4 regions of the Variovorax sp. MPBD4-3 genome follow, and region 3 is predicted to be linked to each of the others. Evidence: predicted binding sites of a transcription regulator. Region 3 holds the regulator's gene; each other region holds the start of a gene.
The links. Region 3 encodes sigma-54, which starts transcription at its own class of promoters, with help from an activator protein. Its sites were predicted from a motif close to TGGCANGNAANCTGCTTT; they were not measured.
Positions count from the first base shown of each region.

Region 1 (4,907 bases), on a different contig from region 3:
CCTCGAAGGCCTGAGCGGCCACTACGGGGTGGAGATCGTCGCCAGCGGCGCCACCCAGGAACTGGCGCCCGGCTACGTCTGGCAGGAGCTCGACAGCGTGCGCGTCAAGGGCAAGGCGCAGGCCGTGGCCGTGTTCACCCCCCTGGCCGAGCGCACGCCCGAAGCCGAAAAACAGGCCCAGCCGATGCTTGAGCGCTGGGGCGCCGTGCTCGCCGCCTACCGCCGCCAGGACTGGGCCGTGGGCCGGAACTTGCTGGCCCCCTTGCTCGCCGCGGATGCCAAAAAAGTCCTTTACCAGCTCTACGCCCAGCGTTTAGCCTCCATGGCGTTGCGACCCCAGGATCCGAACTGGGACGGCGCAACCCGGTTCGAAACCAAATGACGACAGACACACACAAGGGGTCTTTCACAATGCAGGTTCGTGTGCTGGGTTGCTCAGGCGCCATTGCCAAAGACTGCCGCACCACCTCGTTCCTGGTCGACACCGACCTGCTCGTCGATGCGGGCACCGGCGTGGGCGACCTCTCGCTCGAAGAAATGGCCGCCATCGACGACGTGGTTCTGACGCACTGCCACCTCGACCACATCGCCGCCCTGCCCCTGATGCTCGACGCCATCGGCAGCCGCCGCTCCAGACCGCTGCGCGTGCATGCGCTGCGCGCCACCATCGAGGCGCTGCGCGCTCACGTGTTCAACAACGTCATCTGGCCCGATTTCGAGAGCATTCCCAGCCCTGAAGCGCCGTTCGTGAGCTTTCACGACATCGAGGTGGGGCAGATGCTGCAGCTGGGCAGCTGTGCGCCCAAGTCGATCGAGGTGCTGCCGGCCGTGCACACCGTGCCGGCCTGCGGCTTTGCCGTGCGGCGAGCTTCCGGCGGAGCGAACTGGGTTTTCAGCGGTGACACCGAGCGCAACCCGCCGTTCTGGGACCGGGTCAACGCGCTGGATGTGGCGATGCTGGTGATAGAGACGGCCTTCAGCAACAGGGAGCAGGCGCTGGCCGAGCGCAGCTTGCATTTGTCACCGGTGATGCTGGCGGGCGAGCTGGCGCGGATCGACCCGGCGAAGCAGTTTCCGATCTACATCACCCATACCAAGCCGGCGGAAACCGACGAGATCATGAACCAGATCGAGGCGCTGGGAGAGCATCAGGTGGCGGGGGTGGCGCAGCGGGATATCCGGTGGTTGAAGGCGGATGGGGTGTTGACTTTCTGATGCATCGGCAGCCTGTGCCGGTTGACATATTTGTCATGCAAGAAGCATCTGGACACAAAATGTGTCGCATCGTGTTACACGTTGGTAAACAAAGGTGACGTGTTCGGTCGACAGAAGGTTGGTTTGGAGGGTGGCACAGATGCTGCGGAAGTTCTCCCGCTCCGGGCAGGTTCCCGGGCGTGACAACCAACCAACCTGGAGTTAGTTCAATGAACCGTCGTACTCTCGCCCGCCGCGCACAGGCCGGCTTTACCCTTATCGAATTGATGATCGTTGTGGCGATCATTGGTATCTTGGCTGCTATTGCGATCCCGCAATACCAAACTTACATTGCAAAGTCGCAAGTTTCGCGCGTGATCGGCGAAACGGGTTCACAAAAGACTGCTGTTGAAGATTGCGTCAACAATGGAAAGATGACGGAAGGTGCAACGGGCTGCGCTGGTACGGCCACTGGCTCGAACCTTATCGTTACGACGGGCAGTAACACCGTCAACGGTGGTGCTCCGGGTACGGGTCTGGGTGCACCTATTCTCTCTTTTGGCGGCAAGACAGACGGCTCGGCAACTCTCACTTCGGCGTTTGGAAACAACGCTGCAGCAGTTATTGCAGGGAAAAAGATCGTTTGGACCCGTACTACTGATGGCACCTGGACCTGCGCATCGGACGTCCTGAAGAAGTACGAGCAAGTCGCTTGCCCGACCAGCTCCACTTCTTAAATAGATCTGCTGATCGAAGCCGCCTGCGGGCGGCTTTTTTATTTGGTGGCAAAAGGCTATGCCGCGCTCAGTGTTTGGGCTTCACACTGATTGGGTTAGCGATCTTTGCTGCAATCATTGGAATACTTGCGGCTATCGCAATTCCATCTATGAGAATCAGATTTTTATCAAAAAGCAGGCTCATGTTTGGCGAGGCCATTAATTTTTCACCCGCCGTGAAATTTTTTTCGAGAGCACCAGGCCTCCGCTGGCAACTGATCCATACCAGAAATTTCGACCCGCAGACAATCGGGCTAGATCTGCAGGCCATGAGCGGAACCGCCGCGCCGTCTATCTCAACAATTTGGAATTCCGCCGGCATGAACGTTCCCAAGCCGCACGTTCCCCAACTGGCCCGACCAACATCGCAACAACCTTTGGCAATGGCGCACTTCGGCCTTTGTACGCGCAAAATCCCAGCGCGTTCACTTGGACTAAGCAGACCAACGAAAGCTTGGATTTGCGCGTCGTCCAAATTGAGCCCAAGTCTGTGAGCGCTGCATCCCCACGATGAGACGATGAGTTGGCGATCGCGATGGCTTACAAAGCCAGTGGAATTAAAAAGTGGGAAGTGGGTTGCGCACTCGCTTCTTCTTTTGTTTGCACTGGCTCTGATCGCCCCGAACTTCATCGCGGTACTTAGCGCCGCCAACATCCTGGAAGCGTCTTACGCAGAGAGCATTGCCTATGCAATCTGCTTCTGGGCGCTGGTTTTCGCTGTCGTGCCCCGCCTTTGGATGGGCCTTGTCGTGGCGGCTGTATGTTCGCTTTGGTGGCCGGCCGAAGTCTTTTTGCGCTTGAACTTTGCGCAGCCAGTGACGCCGACTTTCGTCGGCATGGCACTGGATACGGACGTACGTGAAGCGTCTGAGTTCTTGGTGTCGGCAGGATGGACAGCTTTGCTTCCGGCCGTACTGTTTGTCAGCGTTGCCTTTGTCTTGGGACGTCATCTGTATCGCAGGAGCTCTAAATGGACACACCGTTCGCGCCGATGGGTCTTGTTCGCTGTTCCGACTATCTTGACCACATTGATGCTGTCTCATGTAGATATAGGCGATGCAAGCGCTGCGGGGGAACCTTTCGCAAACAGGGCTGGCAGCATGGCGGCAGTCTTGGCAACGGTCTACCCGCTTGACCTGCCGCTCTCGGCAATCTGGATACATCAGGATGCTTCGGTCATTCGGCAGCTTAGAGCAGAACTGAGAGACTTCAACTTCAAGGCGAAGCTTTCCGATGTGCATCCGGATACGGTTGTTCTAGTGATTGGAGAGTCCTCACGCTCTGATCGATGGCGGCTTTTCGGCTACGGGCGCAGGACCACGCCAAGGCTGTCCGCGATGAGCGACCTGATCCTTTTTCCCGATGTGGCTACGCAATCGGTGGCTACACGATATGCCGTGCCTAACCTCATCTCACGGCGGCCGTTGCTGACGAGCGATGGCAAAGTTGCTCTCATTGTGGAGCCGTCTATCCTGGCGGCGATGAAACAGGTAGGCTACCGAACCTCCTGGTTGTCGAATCAAGGTGTGGGAGGCTTCTACGAGAGCCCTATCGCGATGTACGCTGGCGATGCGGACGAGGCGATCTACCTCAACCCGACAAGCTACGACGCTCGTGGAACCTACGACGAAGCGTTGCTTGCGCCATTGCGCCGAAGGCTGGATACCGAGGGTAGAAAATTCATCGTGTTGCATACGCTTGGCAGCCATTTTGATTTTTCGCATCGCTACCCGTCTTCCTTCGACATTTACCGCCCCTCGTTGACGACCGTTCCCGCACAGGACGGCATCAAGCAAAACACCTCGCTCGCGGCACAGATCAGCAACGCCTACGACAACAGCATCCAGTACACAGACTCGCTTCTGTCGCAAGTCATCGAAGCCGTCGATCACAAGGGGGATGCGGCAGTGGTGATGTACATCTCTGATCACGGGCAGGATGTGTTCGACGAGCAATGCAAGGCGAAGAGCATCACGCGAGCATCAAGTCATTCGTTCATCGTGCCAGCATTGATCTGGTCGAGCGCCAAAGCCAGGCAGCGGATTGGTGACCGACTGTCCGCGCTCTCCGATTCGCGAACCCAGCCCAAGGTTGCCAATAGCGTGCCCCAGACACTGCTCGATCTCGTCGGGGTGGCAACGCCCTCAGAGGCGAGAACGCCCAGTTGGTTTGATCAAGAGCATGGACCTCGAAAGGTCTACTCTGCACAAGGATGGACCGACTTCGACAAGTCCGCCGCACGAGATTCATGTGAGATCAAGCCATAGCCCAAACTGCGGCGTGCCCAACGAGTAATCGTTGGGCCTCGATCTGCAGGTCGGATGGGCCGGAGACGATGAAACTTGTCTCACGACAAGCCTGAGCGGCGGCAATCATTTTCCAAGATCTGAATTTGCCGCCCACTCATAGCTTTGCGAGCTATCTGAATCGGATTTCCGAACAGGGAACGCGCGCTCAATCAATCGTCGGCACTTCCCGCCAGTTCAACAACCTCACTCCCGTCCCCTTGCCGAAATCGATCGGCGGTTGGTTCACTTCACCCTTCACGTTGCCCGCGATGCCCTGCATTCGGCCGTTGTTGTTGATGATCTGAATGTCCGTGATCGCGCTGCTGTAGCTGACGTATGCCGCCCCCGTCGTCAGCGCCGTCGTGCCGGACCCGTAGTTCACGGCGTAGATGCGGCTTTGACCGGAGGGGCTGCAAGCATCGCCGGTAGTCAGCAGCGTGGAGAACACCACGATCCCGTTGAAAGAGGTCGCCCCCAGCGTCACGCGCCAAGTGATCCCCGAAGTCGCATCCTTGCCCAGGTCGAGATACCAGCCCAGCTGGGTTCCCAGGTTGAACGCGTTGGTGCCTGTCAGGTTGGCCTCGGTGAGCGCACCCAGGTTGCTGCGAGTGATCGGATAAGTGCCGCCGGTGCCGAAGCTCGTCGCGTT
Region 1 covers NZ_JBXASW010000018.1:74,684-79,590, forward strand. The annotation lists gene AC1RVW_RS13775 (CHASE2 domain-containing protein) at 1-382, shown strand, start outside; gene AC1RVW_RS13780 (3',5'-cyclic-nucleotide phosphodiesterase) at 412-1,215, shown strand; gene AC1RVW_RS13785 (pilin) at 1,425-1,931, shown strand; gene AC1RVW_RS13790 (hypothetical protein) at 1,999-2,292, opposite strand; gene AC1RVW_RS13795 (phosphoethanolamine transferase) at 2,489-4,237, shown strand; gene AC1RVW_RS13800 (PilC/PilY family type IV pilus protein) at 4,425-4,907, opposite strand, start outside.
Region 1: the regulator sigma-54 is predicted to act here: its motif matches at 1,347-1,364, upstream of AC1RVW_RS13785 (pilin).

Region 2 (4,907 bases), on a different contig from region 3:
TTGTCCTTGAGCGTGAAGCCGTCGGCCGCAACGGCGGGCAGCGTGGTGAAGAGCGCGCCGCCGGCTGCGAGGGTCATGGCAAGCCCGAGGACGGGGCCGTGGGAGGGAGTGCGCGGCATGAAGCAACCTTTCGTGGGGAGCATGGGAAGAGAGGAGAAAAAAAGAGGGGAGGTCGCGTGCGGCTACATCATGAAATTGATGCGGAACACGTTGCCTTCGGGGTCGAGCAGCACCGACTGGTACCAGTTGTAGTAAGTAACGTAGGGCGCCTTCACCAGCGTGGCGCCGGCCTCCAGGGCAACGGGCACCATGCGGTCGACGTCGGCCTGGCTGTCGACGTCGATGTTCAGCAGGAACTTGACGCCGCGTGTGTCGGAGTACTCGCTCAGGTGCAGCAGCTCATAGGCGTCGAGCGCGTTGAAGCCGAGGCTCGACTTGCCGGTGTCCAGGCCGCGGAAGATGGGGGAGCGGATGGCTTCTATCTCTGTGAAGCCGAACACGCGCTGGTAGAAGCCGCTGAGCGCGACCACGTCTTTGGCGAAGACGTTGACGTAGGAGAGATGGGCCATGTCTGTGCTTTTTTTGATGTGGTGTTTTTCAGGGCGCGTGCACAGGCCGTCGGGTACTCCCCTCCGCGAATGTCCCCCGGCCTGCGGCCTCCTCCTTTATTTCGCTGCGGGGAGCACCCGACGCCCTGCGCACATTCGCGGAGCAAGGTACCCCGTCGGCGTGAGCGCGCCCCGAAGAACAGCGGTAAGTCATCTCAAGCCACCGCCTTGGTCCCGCCAAAGGTCGTCTGCTTGACGAACTTCGACGTCAGGTGGTCTCCGGAGGAAATGGGTGCGTACTTGGCAACCTCGCCGGGCGCGAGGCAGCTCGGCAGGCACTCGACCATCGCGTCGTAGTTCGGCTGGTGGAAGAACACCAGCGACTGGCGGCGGTTGGTGCTCGCCACCTCGAACGGCGGGTTGATCACGCGGTGCAGCGTGGACACCCACTGGTCGTTGGTCCACTGCATCATCAGGTCGGCAATGTTGACGACCAGGCCGCCCTCGACCTGCGGCACGTCGACCCACTGGCCTGCCTTGTTGAACACCTGCAGGCCCTTGTCGTCGGGCAGCACGATGGTGAGGCTGCCGTAGTCGCTGTGCGCGCCCGCGCGCAACTGGCCCGGCAGCGGCTGCTCGCGCTGCGGCGGATAGCTCAGCACGCGGAACATGCTGATGTGCTCGTCGATCTTGTCGTCGAAGAAGGTCTCGGGCAGGGAGAGGCCGAGCGCGAAGATGCGCATCAGCGAGCGCGAGAGATCGCTCATGGCCTCGAAGTAGCCTTCGTAGGCTTCGCGGAAACCGTCGATGGGCGGCCAGCTGTTGGGCTCGAAGTGCGGGCCGGCGGCTGGGCCGCGGTGATAGTCGTCGTCGGGCACGTTCGACGGGCCGATGGAGAACGACTCCTTCAGGTCGCCGGGCGCTGCCTCTTCCAGGCTGTAGGAGAGCCCCTCTTCGCCGACCGCGCTGTAGCCGCGCACCGCGTCTTCGCGCGGCCGGTCGACCTTGCGCTTCTCGGCCAGCGGCATGTCGAAGAACTGGCGCGAGAGCGACGACACGCGCTCTATCAGCTCGGGCGCGATGCCATGGTTGGTGATGACGAGAAAGCCGATGCTTCGGCAGGCTTCGTCGACTTTTCTCGCAACCGCCGACTTGCCTTCGGCGGTGCCGTCGAAGTAGGGCGCGAGATCGATGATGGGAACGGACAGCAGGGTCATGGCGGCTTCCTCATTCGGTCGGTCATGCAGTCGTGCATGCGTTGGCATGCCTTTCGCCATGCAACGTCTGTGCCAGTTGGACCAAATGGACAAATCGCATTCGCCGCGTCAGCATGGTGCGCAACACCGCGTTGTGCCGCCGGTCGTGACGCAAGGCGATGCACCGTGGCCTTACAGTGGTGCGCCGTTTGAAAACCGATGAACGTGAAAAGAAGAGCGAGGGAAGATGCCGAAGACCAAGGCGCTGGCCGCAGCCAGCAGCAGTACCGACAAACCGGCGCGCAAGCGTGCCAAGCCGGCCGTGCGCAGTGCGTCGGCCGTGAACCGGCGGCTGCGCCAGATCGAGGACAAGCGCACCGCGATCCTCGGCGCGGCGCTGGGGCTGTTCTCGCGCTTCGGCCTGCACGGCACATCGATCGACCAGGTGGCGGCGCGTGCCGATGTGTCGAAGAGCAACCTGCTCTATTACTTCGCGAACAAGGAAGAGCTCTACGTCAACGTGCTGCGCGACCTGCTCGCGCTGTGGCTCGAACCGCTGCGCGGCTTCAGCGCCGAGCAGGACCCGGCCGAGGCCATCGGCGGCTACATCCGCCGCAAGCTGGTGGTGTCGCGCGACCGGCCCGATGCATCGCGGCTGTTCTGCCTTGAAATGATCCAGGGCGCGCCGCTGCTGCGCGACGAACTGGACCGCGAGCTGCGCTCGCTGGTGGAGAAGAAATCGGAAGTGATCCGCGCCTGGGTCGAGTCCGGCAAGCTGGCGCCGGTCGATCCGCACCACCTGATCTTCGCGCTGTGGGCGGTGACGCAGCACTACGCGGATTTCGGCGTCCAGGTGCAGGCGCTGACGGGGCACACGCTGGAAGATGCGGCGTTCTTCGAGGAGACGGCGGAGAACGTTCAGCGCATCGTGCTGCAGGGCATCGCGCCGCGCTGACTCTTGCCTTGCTCCCTCCCCTTCCGGGGGAGGAAGCAATTCAGTGCTGCGGCGGCGCCGCGATCTCGTGATAGCGCCGGTCGAAGTAGATCAAGCCCTGCGCCGCGCCGCCGATCGCGATCGCCACGGCCTCGCAGAACAGCACGTCGTGCGTGCCCGCGCTCGTCGCGTGCACCACGCGGCAGTCGAACGACACGGCCGCATCGTCGAGCATCGGCGAGCCGGTGGTCTTGCGGCTCCAGCGGCCGGCGGCGAAGCGCTCGTCCATCGGCGTCTTGCCGCCGAACAACGCGGACAGCGACTGGTGGCCCGCCGCCAGCACATTCACGCACAGCACGCCGTTGGCCTTGAACGCCGGGTACACGGAAGCGGACCGGTTCAGGCACACCAGCAGCGTCGGCGGCTCGTCGGTCACGCTGCACACGGCCGATGCGGTGAAGCCGGCGCGGCCCGCCGGGCCGTCGGTGGTGATGATGTTCACCGCCGCGCCCAGCCGCGCCATCGCGTTGCGGTAGTCGGCCTTCTGCAAGCCCGCAGGCAAGCCGGCGGGGTTCGATGACGAAGGGGCGTGTGAGGCCATGGCGTTCAACATGGAGAGTGACTCCTTCAGGCCAGCATGCAGGCTTCGTCGAAGGGCAGCCGCGGCAGGCGGCCGAACACCTTCGACGCATCGCCGTGGCCGAGGTTGATGAGGAAATTGACGGTCCAGTCGGTGCCCTCGAAAAAGGCCGCATCGACCTTCGCCTTGTCGAAGCCCGACATCGGGCCGGCGTCCAGGCCCACCGCGCGCGCGGCCAGCAGCAGATAGCCGGCCTGCAGGCTCGCGTTGCGGAAGGCGGTCTCGTGCGCGGCCTCGGGGCTGCCGGTGAACCAGCTGCGCGCGTCGGCTTGCGGGAACAGCGTGGGCAGACTGTCGTAGAACTTGCGGTCCCATGCGGCAATGACGGTGACCGGCGCGCTCATGGTCTTGTCGAGGTTGCCCTTGGAGAGCGCGGGCGCCAGGCGCTGCTTGCCTTCGGGCGTGCGCACGAACACGAAGCGCGCGGGCGAGCAGTTGGCCGAGGTCGGGCCCAGGCTCGCGAGCGAATAGATCTGCCGCAGTTGCGCGTCGGTGACGGGCTCGTCGGTCCAGCCGTTGTGGCTGCGTGCGGCGGTGAACAGCAGCGACAGCGCTGCGTCGTCGAGTGTGGATGCAAGAGTGGTCATGCTGGAACTGCGGGTGCGGTGACCCGCGAAAGAAAGTCGAGCAGGCTGCGGTTGAAGGCCTCGGCCTCGGTCACGCTGTGGGCGTGGCCGCCGTGCGGCATGAAGTCGAGCGTGACGTCGCGCAGGCCATCGGCCAGGCGCTGGGAGCAGGTCCAGGGCACGAGTGCGTCGTCCTTGGCCGCGGCCACCAATGCGGGCGCGGTGATGTCGCCCAGCCGTGCGTCGATGTCGAAGGCGCGCAGCGCGGCGATGCGCGCGCGCATGTTGGCCTCGCCGGGAAAATGGGCGAAGGCGTGATCGACTTCGGCGGCCACGCGCTGCGCGTGCTCGGCGGCCCAGGCTGCGGGGTAGAGGAAGATCGGCTGCGCTTCCACATAGGCGCGCGCACCGCATGCGCCGAGCAGCGCGAGCCGGGCATCGAAGCAGCGCGCCGAATGCGGATTGGTCTTCGACCATGCGTTGACGAGCACGAGGCTCGCAATGCGCGCGGGTGCATCCAGCGCGAGCTGCAGGCCCACGAGGCCGCCGAGCGCATGGCCCGCGAAGTGGCACCGCGAAGTGTTCGTGGCGTCGAGGATTTCCAGCACGTCCCGCGCCATGTGCTCGATGGCATAGGCAGCGGGCAGCGCGCCGGGGCTGCGACCCGTGCCGCGCTGGTCGTAGGCGACGACGCGGTGCCCGGCGTCGACCAGCGCGCCGAGCTGCGGCTGCCAGAAACCGGCCGAGCCGCCGAGGCCCGACGACAGCAGCACGGTGGAGGGCGCCTCGGACGGCCCGTGCACCTCGTAGTGCAGCGAAGGCATGCGGCGCCTCAGCCCTTGTTGCCGATGTGCGCGATCGAGGCGATCTCGATCAGCGCATCGGGCTTCACCAGGCCGCACTGGATGCAGTAGCGCGCGGGCTTGGTGCCGGGAAAGAACTCGGCATACACCGCGTTGATCTTCGCGTAGTCGGCCCAGTCCTTGAGCATGATCTGGTTGAAGGTCACGTCGTCCATGGTGC
Region 2 covers NZ_JBXASW010000033.1:7,542-12,448, forward strand. The annotation lists gene AC1RVW_RS18780 (BMP family ABC transporter substrate-binding protein) at 1-77, opposite strand, end outside; gene AC1RVW_RS18785 (VOC family protein) at 183-569, opposite strand; gene AC1RVW_RS18790 (isopenicillin N synthase family dioxygenase) at 764-1,765, opposite strand; gene rutR (HTH-type transcriptional regulator RutR) at 1,992-2,699, shown strand; gene rutF (NADH-dependent FMN reductase RutF) at 2,740-3,291, opposite strand; gene AC1RVW_RS18805 (malonic semialdehyde reductase) at 3,306-3,905, opposite strand; gene rutD (pyrimidine utilization protein D) at 3,902-4,708, opposite strand; gene rutC (pyrimidine utilization protein C) at 4,717-4,907, opposite strand, start outside.
Region 2: the regulator sigma-54 is predicted to act here: its motif matches at 1,823-1,840, upstream of AC1RVW_RS18790 (isopenicillin N synthase family dioxygenase).

Region 3 (4,907 bases):
TGACCCATTCGATGCGCCCGTCGTTGCTGCCTTCGGCAAAGCGCAGCCGGTAGGCGCCCTGCTGCTTGAGCACGTCGAGCAGCTTGAGCATCTGCTGCGCCATTTCGGGGCTGTGGATGATCAGGCCGATCTCGGTGTTCTGCGATTCCGAGCGCGGATCGAAATTCATCGAACCCACGAACAGCGTGCGCCGGTCGATCACCGCCGACTTCGCATGCAGCCGCCCGACCGTGGTGCCGAAAAGCCCCAGCCGCACGCTGCGCCGGGTGCGCGTGGAGCTCAGCTCGTACAGGTCGGCGCCGAGCTTGAGCATGTCGGGCCGGTAGCGGCGGTAGGCGGTGTGCACCAGCGGCTCGTCGGTGGCGGCCAGCGAATTGGTGACCACGCTGATCTTCACGCCGCGCCCGCGGATCTCGCGCATCACCTCGAGCCCCGTGGCGCCCGGAATCAGGTAGGGCGAGACGATGGTCACCTCGGCGCGCGCGCGGCGCATCTGCTCGACCACGTTGTAGCGCACGCTGTCGACGTCCAGCAGCGGCACGCCGCCGTACGACGCGGTCTTGCCGATCACGCGGTCGGGCGAGTCGGCATAGGCCTCGGCCAGGGTCCAGATCAGGCCCAGCCTGCCGGCGTTCAGGTCGTCGGCGATCGGGCTGTAGCCCAGCAGGTCGTTGGGCGCGGGCGGCGGCGGCGGCGGGGTGGTGTCGGCGCCGGTGGCGGCGTCGAAGCGGCGCTGCAGTTCCTCGCGCGAAAGGCTGCTCGCCACCACCGACTGCACGGGGCGCACATAGGTGCTGTTCCAGTATTGGTCGAACAGGCTGCCGAGCCGGGGAATGAGCGCGCCGGTCACGAAGGTGTCGAGGTCGAGAAAGTTCTCGCCCGCCGTGCGCGTGAAGTACTGGTTGCCGATGTTGCGCCCGCCCGCCACCGCCATCGCGCCGTCGGCGACGAACAGCTTGTTGTGCATGCGGCGGTTCACGCGGCTGAAGTCGAACAGCGAAGCCGCGAAGCGCCTGACCAGGCTGCTGCGCCCGGCCGGGAACGGGTTGAACAGCCGCAGCTCCACATTCGGCGTGGCGGCAAAGCCGAGCAGCAGTTCGTCTTCGCCCGAGGTGTAGAGGTCGTCCATGAGCACCCGCACGCGCACGCCGCGCAGGGCGGCGTCGCGCAGGGTGCGCAGCAGGTAGCGGCCGGTCTCGTCGTTCTCGATCTGGTAGTACTGCACGTCCAGCGTGCGCTGGGCGCGGCGCGCGAGCTCTATGCGGGTGGCGAAGGCGAAGTCGCCGCCGGGCATCAGGCGAAAGCCGCTCAGGTCGGGGTCGGGCTGGGCCGCGATCGCGAGCTTGCCGAGCGCGGTGTCGGGCGACACGGCCATGGCCTTGGTGGGCGGGCGCGGCGCCTCGTCGGGCAGGGTGGCGCAGCCGCTGAACAGCAGCACGGCCAGCAAAGCGATCACCCAATGGCCCCAGCGCGACATCGGGAGACGGCTCATCGAAGGCTTTCTACAGGGCCTTGCGCAGATTGGCGGGCGCGATGCGCAAGGCTTCGCGGTACTTGGCCACGGTGCGGCGCGCGCACTCGATGCCCTGCTCCTTCAGCATCTCGGAGATCTGGCTGTCCGACAGCGGCTTCTTGATGCTCTCGGAGCTCACGAACTGCTTGATCAGCGCGCGCACCGCCGTGCTCGACGCGTTGCCGCCGGTCTCGGTGCCCAGCGCCGAGCCGAAGAAATACTTCAGCTCGACCGTGCCGAACGGCGTGGCCATGTACTTGGCGGTGGTCACGCGCGAGATGGTGGATTCGTGCAGGCCCAGTTCGTCGGCAATTTCGCGCAGCACCAGCGGGCGCATGGCCAGTTCGCCGTGCACGAAGTAGCTCTTCTGGCGCTCGACGATGGCGTTGCTCACGCGCAGGATGGTGTCGAAGCGCTGCTGGATGTTCTTGATGAACCAGCGCGCCTCCTGCAGCCGCTGCGACAGCGCCTGGCTGCCCTCGCCCTTGTGCGACTTGAGCGCGCCGGCATAGATGTCGTGCACGCGCAGGCGCGGCATGACCTCGGGATTCAGCATGACGCGGAACTTGACGTTGGTGCCGCGTCCGGTCTTGGTGACGATCACGTCGGGAATGACGATGTTGCGCTCGACGTCGACGAAACGGCGCCCCGGCTTGGGCTCCAGCCGCGCAATGACCTGCAGCGCCGAGCGCACCAGCTCTTCGCTGCTACGGGTGAGCGTGGCCAGGCGCTTGAAGTCGCGCCGCGCGAGCAGTTCCATCGGCTGCTTGCAGATGGCGATGGCGGTCTTGTAGACCTGTGCCTGCTCTTCGTCCTCGTCGTCGTCCTCGGCGGCCAGCGCCCGCAGCTGGATGCTCAGGCATTCGCCGAGGTCGCGCGCGCCCACGCCCACCGGCTCCAGGCTCTGCAGCAGGCCGAGCGCCACCTGGAAGTGGTGCACCAGGTCGTCGAACTGGTCGTTGTCGTCGCCGGCCAGGCCCGAGGCCAGCGCGGGCAGGGAATCTTCGAGGTAGCCGTCGTCGTTGAGCGACTCGATCAGGAAGCGCAGCGCGGCGCTGTCGTTCTCGCTCAGGCGCAGGCTCAGCGCCTGGCGGTGCAGGAACGACTGCAGCGATTCCTGGCTGCGCGCGAGTTCGGTGGCGTCGGCGCGCTCGTCGTCGCCCAGGTTGTTCTGGCGCGCGGGAGCGTCGCTGCCCCACTCGCTGTCGTCGGGCGCCATGTCGACGGTGCCGTCGCCTTCCCAGTCGGGCTCGCGCTCGGCGATCTCGGCGGCGGGGCCGTCGGAGTCGGCCGTGGTGGTGGTGCTGGTCTCGGTCGAGACGGTGGAGGTGCTGGCAGGCGGCGGGGTGAAGTCGCTCTCGCCGTCGCCACCGTCACTGCCGTCATCGCGCGCCGCGGGCGCGTCGGCGGTGTCGAGCCCGAACTCCTCGCGCGCCGCTTCTTCCGCGGTGCGCTCGAGGAAGGGGTTCTCGTCGAGCATCTGCTCCACTTCCTGGCTCAGTTCGAGCGTGGAGAGTTGGAGCAGCCTGATCGACTGCTGCAGCTGGGGCGTCAACGCCAAGTGCTGCGAGACGCGAAGGGACAGCCCTTGCTTCATGTGGAGAACCCGACCCTTCCTTACATGCGGAAGTGTTCGCCCAGGTACACCCTGCGTACCTCGGCGTTGTCGACGATCTCCGAGGGCGTACCTTGTGCCAGCACATGCCCGTCGCTGATGATGAACGCGTGATCGCAGATGCCCAGCGTTTCGCGCACGTTGTGGTCGGTGATGAGCACGCCGATGCCGCGCTCCTTCAGGAAGCTGATGATCCGCTGGATTTCGATGACGGCGATCGGGTCGATGCCGGCGAAGGGCTCGTCCAGCAGGATGAAGCGCGGCTGGGTGGCCAGGGCGCGTGCGATCTCGACGCGGCGGCGCTCGCCGCCCGACAGCGCCAGCGCCGGCGAATCGCGCAGGTGGTCGACGCGCAGGTCGGCCAGCAGTTCGGACAGGCGCTCTTCCATGTGCTGCTTGGACAGCGGCGCGAGCTTGCCGCTCGCGTCGGGCTCATGCTGCAGTTCGAGCACGGCGCGCACGTTTTCCTCCACCGTGAGCTTGCGGAAGATCGAGGCTTCCTGCGGCAGGTAGCTCAGGCCCATGCGCGCGCGGCGGTGGATGGGCATGTGGGCGATGGGCTCGCCGTCGATGGTGATCTCGCCCGCGTCGGCGCGCACCAGCCCGACGATCATGTAGAACGAGGTGGTCTTGCCGGCGCCGTTGGGGCCGAGCAGCCCGACGACTTCACCCTTCTGCACGTCGAGCGAGACGTCCTTCACGACCGTGCGGCTGCCGTAGCTCTTCTTCAGGCCGCGCGCCACCAGGCGGCTGCCCGGTGCGCCGTTGGCTTCCTGGGTTCCAGCGGTTTCGATCACTTGCGGGTTTCTCCATCGCCACCGAGCGTGGTGGTCGAGCGCAGGCCCGTGCCGGGCGCGGGCGTGGACGCTGCCGGCGCGGCCGGCTTGGCCCCGGCCGGTGCGCCGGGCGCGGGCGCCGTGGCGGCCTTGGGTGTCAGGATGGTCTTGACGCGGCCGCTCGGGGACGACGCGTTGACCGCGGTGTTCGGCGGCACGGTGGAACCGTTGACCGTGTAGGTGTCGTTGCTCTGGTCGTAGACGATCAGGGCGCCGGTGCTCACGTCGTTCGGCGTGGAACCGAGCAGGCGGCGCATTTCCGCGTTGCGGATGAACTTGACGTTGTCGGCACGGCTGTCGTACTCGATGACTTCGGACTCGCCCTCGATCCACTCGTCGGGGGCGTTGCGCTTCTGCTTGTAGTAGGCCCGCTTGCCGGGTGCCGCCGTGACCACGCCGTACTGGTAGCCCTCGGCGTCCTGGCGGACATCGAGCCGCGCGCCGCGGATGATGATCGTGCCTTTTGTTACCAGCACGTTGCCCGTGAACACGCTGGTCTGCTTGAGGTCGTCGTAGCGCATGGCATCCGACTCGATGTTCATCGGCTTGCTGCGGTCGGCGGTCTCGGCCAGGGCGCCCGAGGCAAGGCCGGCCAGCAGCAACGCGGCGGCGGCCAGGCGGCCGACGCGACGCAGGAAGGGAGTGGTGGAGTAAGAATGCAATGTCATAGAGGCACGAAACTTGCTCGGCATTGTATGCGGCTGATTGCGACAACCCGCACGCACAGATGAAAAAGCCCGCCGAAGCGGGCCGGGGATGAGGCGCGGCGCCACGAGGTGCGCAAAGCCCGGGTCAGCCCTTCCTGGCTTCGCCCACGAGGTAGTTCACGACCTGCAGCACCTTGGTCATGCTGCCGGCGGTTTCGCCGTCCACGTACCAGCGGCCGGCCACGGCCATCGCCGGCACCCCAGCCACCTTGTAGGCATCGGTCATCTGCGAAGCC
Region 3 covers NZ_JBXASW010000032.1:12,016-16,922, forward strand. The annotation lists gene AC1RVW_RS18510 (phospholipase D family protein) at 1-1,492, opposite strand, end outside; gene AC1RVW_RS18515 (RNA polymerase factor sigma-54) at 1,503-3,110, opposite strand; gene lptB (LPS export ABC transporter ATP-binding protein) at 3,131-3,925, opposite strand; gene lptA (lipopolysaccharide transport periplasmic protein LptA) at 3,922-4,632, opposite strand; gene AC1RVW_RS18530 (thiol:disulfide interchange protein DsbA/DsbL) at 4,757-4,907, opposite strand, start outside.

Region 4 (4,907 bases), on a different contig from region 3:
TCTTGACCACGCGGAAGCCGTAGCCCGAACCCTCGACGTCGAACTGCACGCCCGGCCTGCCCTGCCGGTCCATCACGCCAACCACCAGCTGCTGCTGGAACTGGTGGTCCGCGGCACGCATGCGTCCGCGCTGGCCGTGGAGGCTGACGTCGGCCTGCTCCAGCGCGCGTGCGACCGGCACCGCGTCCACGCTGCCCGCGCGCTCGATGGCCTGCACAAGCGCTTCGATCATCAGCGCCAGGCGCATGTGCACATAGTCTTCGGCCGGTTTCGGAAAGCGCGCGCGGAAGGCGCGGTAGAACTCCGCGGACTGCGCCGTCTGCACGTTGGGCAGCCAGTCGGCCACCGCGACCACGCGGCCGATGCCCGCGTCGCCGATGGCCGCGGGCGCGCCCAGCGCATTGCCGTAGAAGGTATAGAAGGTGCCGTTGAACCCGGCCTCGCGCGCCGCCTTCACCAGCAGCGTGAGGTCGTTGCCCCAGTTGCCCGTGACCACGGCCTGCGCGCCGCTCGCAATGATCTTCGTGGCGTACGGCGCGAAGTCTTTCACCTTGCCCATCGGGTGCAGTTCGTCACCGACGATCTCCACGTCGGGCCGCTGCGCGCCGAGCTGCCGGCGCGCTTCGCGCAGCACCGACTGGCCGAAGCTGTAGTCCTGCCCGATGAGGTAGACGCGCTTGAGCGCGGCGTCGTCCTTCACCACATCCATCAGCGCCGCAACGCGCATGTCGGCATGGGCGTCGAAGCGGAAGTGCCAGAAGCTGCAGCGCTCGTTGGTGAGCACCGGATCGACAGCCGCGTAGTTCAGGAAGATCACGCGGCGCGACGGATCGCGTTCGTTGTTCTTGTCGATGGCATCGACCAGCGCCGCGGCCGTGGCCGACGAGTTGCCCTGCAGCACGATGCGCGCGCCGTCGTCCATTGCTGCGCGCAACGCGGAGAGCGCTTCTTCGTTCTGCCCCTTGCTGTCGTAGCGGTCGAGCTGCAGCATGCGCGCGCCGCCAGGCAGCCTGATGCCGCCGCGCGCGTTCACGCGCTCCACGGCCCACAGCAGGTTGCGGAACACGGCCTCGCCGGTGTTGGCGAAAGGGCCGCTCATGCTCTCTATCAGCGCGAGGCGGATGGGTGCGGGCGAAGCCTGGGCGAGCGCCGCGAAGGGCCTCGCGCATAGCGCCAGCGCCGCGAATTTCAAGGTCTCGCGACGCAAATTAAAGGGGGGATCCATTGTCTTGAAACGCTTGCCACTGCGCCTAGATGAGGTGTCAAGCGGCACTCACACGATTGAACGGCCGCGCAGTGTAAGGGACACACATTCCTTGTCCCCATTGTGTTCATTCAGGAGTTCTTCACATGTTTTTCGCACCTACCCTCCGCACCGCCCGTTTCGCTCCGCGCGCCTATGACCGCGCCTTCGAACGCTTCGCCAGCGAGGCCTTCGCGGGTGCCCGCCGTTCGCCGCTCGTCGAACAGGACGACAAGAGCTGGACCCTCTCGCTCGACGTGCCCGGCTTCTCGCGTGAAGACCTCGCCATCAGCATCGAAGGCGCTGTGCTGCGCATCGACAGCAAGGCCGAAGCCAAGCGCCAGTTCAAGGCCGCCTACGAGCTGCCGCAGGACATCGACGTGGCCACCAGCGAAGCCAAGCTTGAGAACGGCGTGCTCACGCTGAAGCTCGGAAAACTGGTGCCGGTGAGCCAGGCGACGAGTTTGCAAATCAACTAGTAAGGGCGATGCCCACAAGAAGAAAGTGTCAGCCAAGGGTTGCTTTTGACTTTGAACATGCTCCCTATTCACAATAGGCGTGCATAACGTCACATCATGTGACGTTTTATTAGTACTTTCTTCTTCGTGGGCGTCTTGTAAACGCATCGAAAATCATGACGGTGCGGATCGGGTGCCCCTCCTGGCACCATGAAAACTCACCTTCAACCTGCAAACCCCACCGAACAATCCGACACGCTCCTGGTGTTCCTGCCAGGCGCCTACCTCAAGCCCGACGAGTTCGAGCGCGAAGGATTCATCAGCGCCGTAAGGGAGCGCCACCTCGCAGCCGATGCGCTGCTGGTGGATGCCGACGTCTCCTACTACTACGACCAGACGCTCAGCGAACGCCTGCATGCGGACGTCATCGAGCCGCAGCGCGCCAAGGGCTACAAGGCGATCTGGCTGGTGGGCATTTCCATCGGCGGCTTCGGCGCGCTGATCCACGAACTGGCCAAGCCCGGCTCGGTGGACGGCATCGTGGCGCTGGCGCCCTACCTCGGGCGCCGGGTGCTGGGCGCGGAGATCAAGAAGGCCGGCGGCCTGCGCGCATGGCAGGCACCCACCGGGCCGCAGCCCGACGAAGAGCCCGACCGCAAGCTCTGGCCCTTCTTCCAGCAATACCTCTCGGCGCAGCCTTCGAAGAACCTGCCGCCGCTCTACCTGGGGTTCGGCCTCGAGGACCGCTTTGCCAGCAACCACAAGCTGCTGGCCGACGCGCTGCCGCCGGGCCGCGTGTTCACCACCGAAGGCGGCCACGACTGGCCGCAATGGCGCCAGCTCTGGCGCAACGTGCTGGACGTGCTGCCGCTGCCGGCCATCGGCCGCTCGCGCCAGCCGCAGCCTGCTATGCAGCAGCCTGCGGCATCGACGCCTCGGTCGTCAGCGATGCCAATGGCCATCGCGGTCTGACGTCGAAGGCATAGCGCTCGGTCGCCTGCGACAGGCCCGACTGCAGGCGCATCGCGGCGGCCATGGCGATCATGGCGCCGTTGTCGGTGCACAGGTGCAGCTCGGGGTAGTGCACCCGGGCCTTGCGCCTTGCGCATGCGGCATCGAGTTGCTCGCGCAGGTTCCTGTTCGCCCCCACGCCGCCCGCCACCACCAGCCGCTTCAGGCCGGTCTGGTCGAGCGCGGCGAGCGACTTCTTCAGCAGCACCTCGACGATGGCCGCCTGCGTGGACGCCGCGAGGTCGGCCTTGCCGGCCTCGAGCTGGTCGCCGAGCTTCTTGGCCTGGGTGAGCACCGCCGTCTTCAGGCCGGCGAACGAAAAGTCGAGATCGCCGCTGTGCAGCAGCGGGCGCGGCAGCTTGAACGCCGCCGGGTTGCCGTCTTCGGCCAGCTTCGCGAGCCACGGCCCGCCCGGGTAAGGCAGGCCCATGAGCTTGGCGCTCTTGTCGAAGGCCTCGCCGGCCGCGTCGTCGATGGTCTCGCCCAGCAGCTCGTAGCGGCCCACGCCGTCCACCCGCATCAGTTGCGTATGGCCGCCGGACACCAGCAGCGCCACGAACGGAAACTCCGGCGGATCGGCGCTCAGGAACGGCGACAGCAGGTGTCCTTCGAGGTGATGCACGCCCAGCACCGGCTTGCCCAGCGCCACGCCCAACGCGCAGGCCACGCCGGCGCCCACGAGCAGCGCGCCCGCCAGGCCCGGTCCGCGCGTGTAGGCCACCACGTCGATTTCACCGAGCGAGCGGCCGGCCTCGGCCATGACCGACTCGGTCAGCGGCAGCACGCGGCGGATGTGGTCGCGGCTGGCCAGTTCGGGCACCACGCCCCCGTAGGCCTGGTGCATGGCGATCTGGCTGTGCAGCGCATGCGAGCGCAACACCGGCAGCGCGTTGCCGTGCGACTCCACCAGCGCCACGCCGGTTTCATCGCAGGATGATTCGATTCCCAACAAGAGCATGCCGCCGAGTGTAGGTGGCGCCTGCCGCGGTCGCCCGCGAAGGGGCAAGCGCAGGCGAGCCGGAGGCCCCCGAGAGGCACGGATGTTGCAGTGCTCCCCCAAGGCCCCCCGCAGGCGAACGCACCCACCATGAAGTCCGGACTGAGTTTTCTGATCGCCGCCCGCCGCTGCGAAATCGACGAGCTGGACCAGCTCGCGCGCACCAGCGAACTGGTCGGCGTGATCGGGCGGCTGGTGCACGCGCTGCAGCGCGAGCGCGGCATGTCGAACGTGTTCCTCGCGTCGCACGGCGTGCGCCTGGCCGAGCAGCGAGCCCCGCAGATCGCCGAATGCCTGGCGCTCGAGCAGGAAGTGCGCGCCGGGTTCGACCAGCTCGAGTCCGAGCATCACCGCGGCGTCGGCTCCGGCAACGGCGCGCGGCTGTTCAGCCGCATCGCCTGGGTGCTGCCGGGGTTGGACGCCCTGCCCGCCCTGCGCCGGCGCATCGATGCCCTCGAACTCAAGCCGTCGCAGTCGACCGCCGCCTTCGTCAAGCTCATCGCCGGCCTGCTGTCGGTCGTGTTCGAGGCGGCCGACGGCGCCACCGACCCCGAGATATCCCGCCTCCTGGTGGCGATGTTCAACTTCATGCAGGGCAAGGAGTTCGCCGGCCAGGAGCGCGCATTCGGCGCCGCCGCGCTGGCCCAGGGCCGCAGCGACGAAACCCGGCGCCTGCAGTGGCAGCACCTGATCGAATCGCAGGAACGATGCTTCCAGGTGTTCGTCGACTTTTCCGGCGATGCGGTGCTCGCCCTCTGGCGCGAGAGCCAGTCCGACGCCACCCTGGCCGAGCTGGAGCGCATGCGCCGCAGGGGCGCCACCTCCGCGCCCGCCGACTCCGCACTCGGCCAGGCCTGGTTCGACTGCTGCACGCGCCGCATCGACGCCATGCGCACCGTCGAAGACCGGCTCGAAGCCGACCTGCGCGCGCTCTGCAGCCACAAGACAGCCCGGGCCCGCAGCGAACTCCAGGCCTACCGGCAGGTGCTCGACACCTTGGCGCCGGAGACCGACGCCGCGCTGTTCTTCGACGACGCCGACGCGCAGGCCGCCGCGCCCGCGCAACTCGGCCGCCACCTCGAGCGCTCGGTGCTCGACATGGTGCAGGAGCAGTCGCAGCGGCTGCAGGCCATGAGCGACGAACTGCAGACCGTGCGCGCCTCGCTCAATGAACGCAAGCTCGTGGAACGCGCCAAGG
Region 4 covers NZ_JBXASW010000005.1:75,648-80,554, reverse strand. The annotation lists gene AC1RVW_RS04400 (branched-chain amino acid ABC transporter substrate-binding protein) at 1-1,225, opposite strand, end outside; gene AC1RVW_RS04395 (Hsp20/alpha crystallin family protein) at 1,351-1,722, shown strand; gene AC1RVW_RS04390 (alpha/beta hydrolase-fold protein) at 1,912-2,673, shown strand; gene tsaD (tRNA (adenosine(37)-N6)-threonylcarbamoyltransferase complex transferase subunit TsaD) at 2,609-3,670, opposite strand; gene AC1RVW_RS04380 (nitrate regulatory protein) at 3,800-4,907, shown strand, end outside.
Region 4: the regulator sigma-54 is predicted to act here: its motif matches at 3,745-3,762, upstream of AC1RVW_RS04380 (nitrate regulatory protein).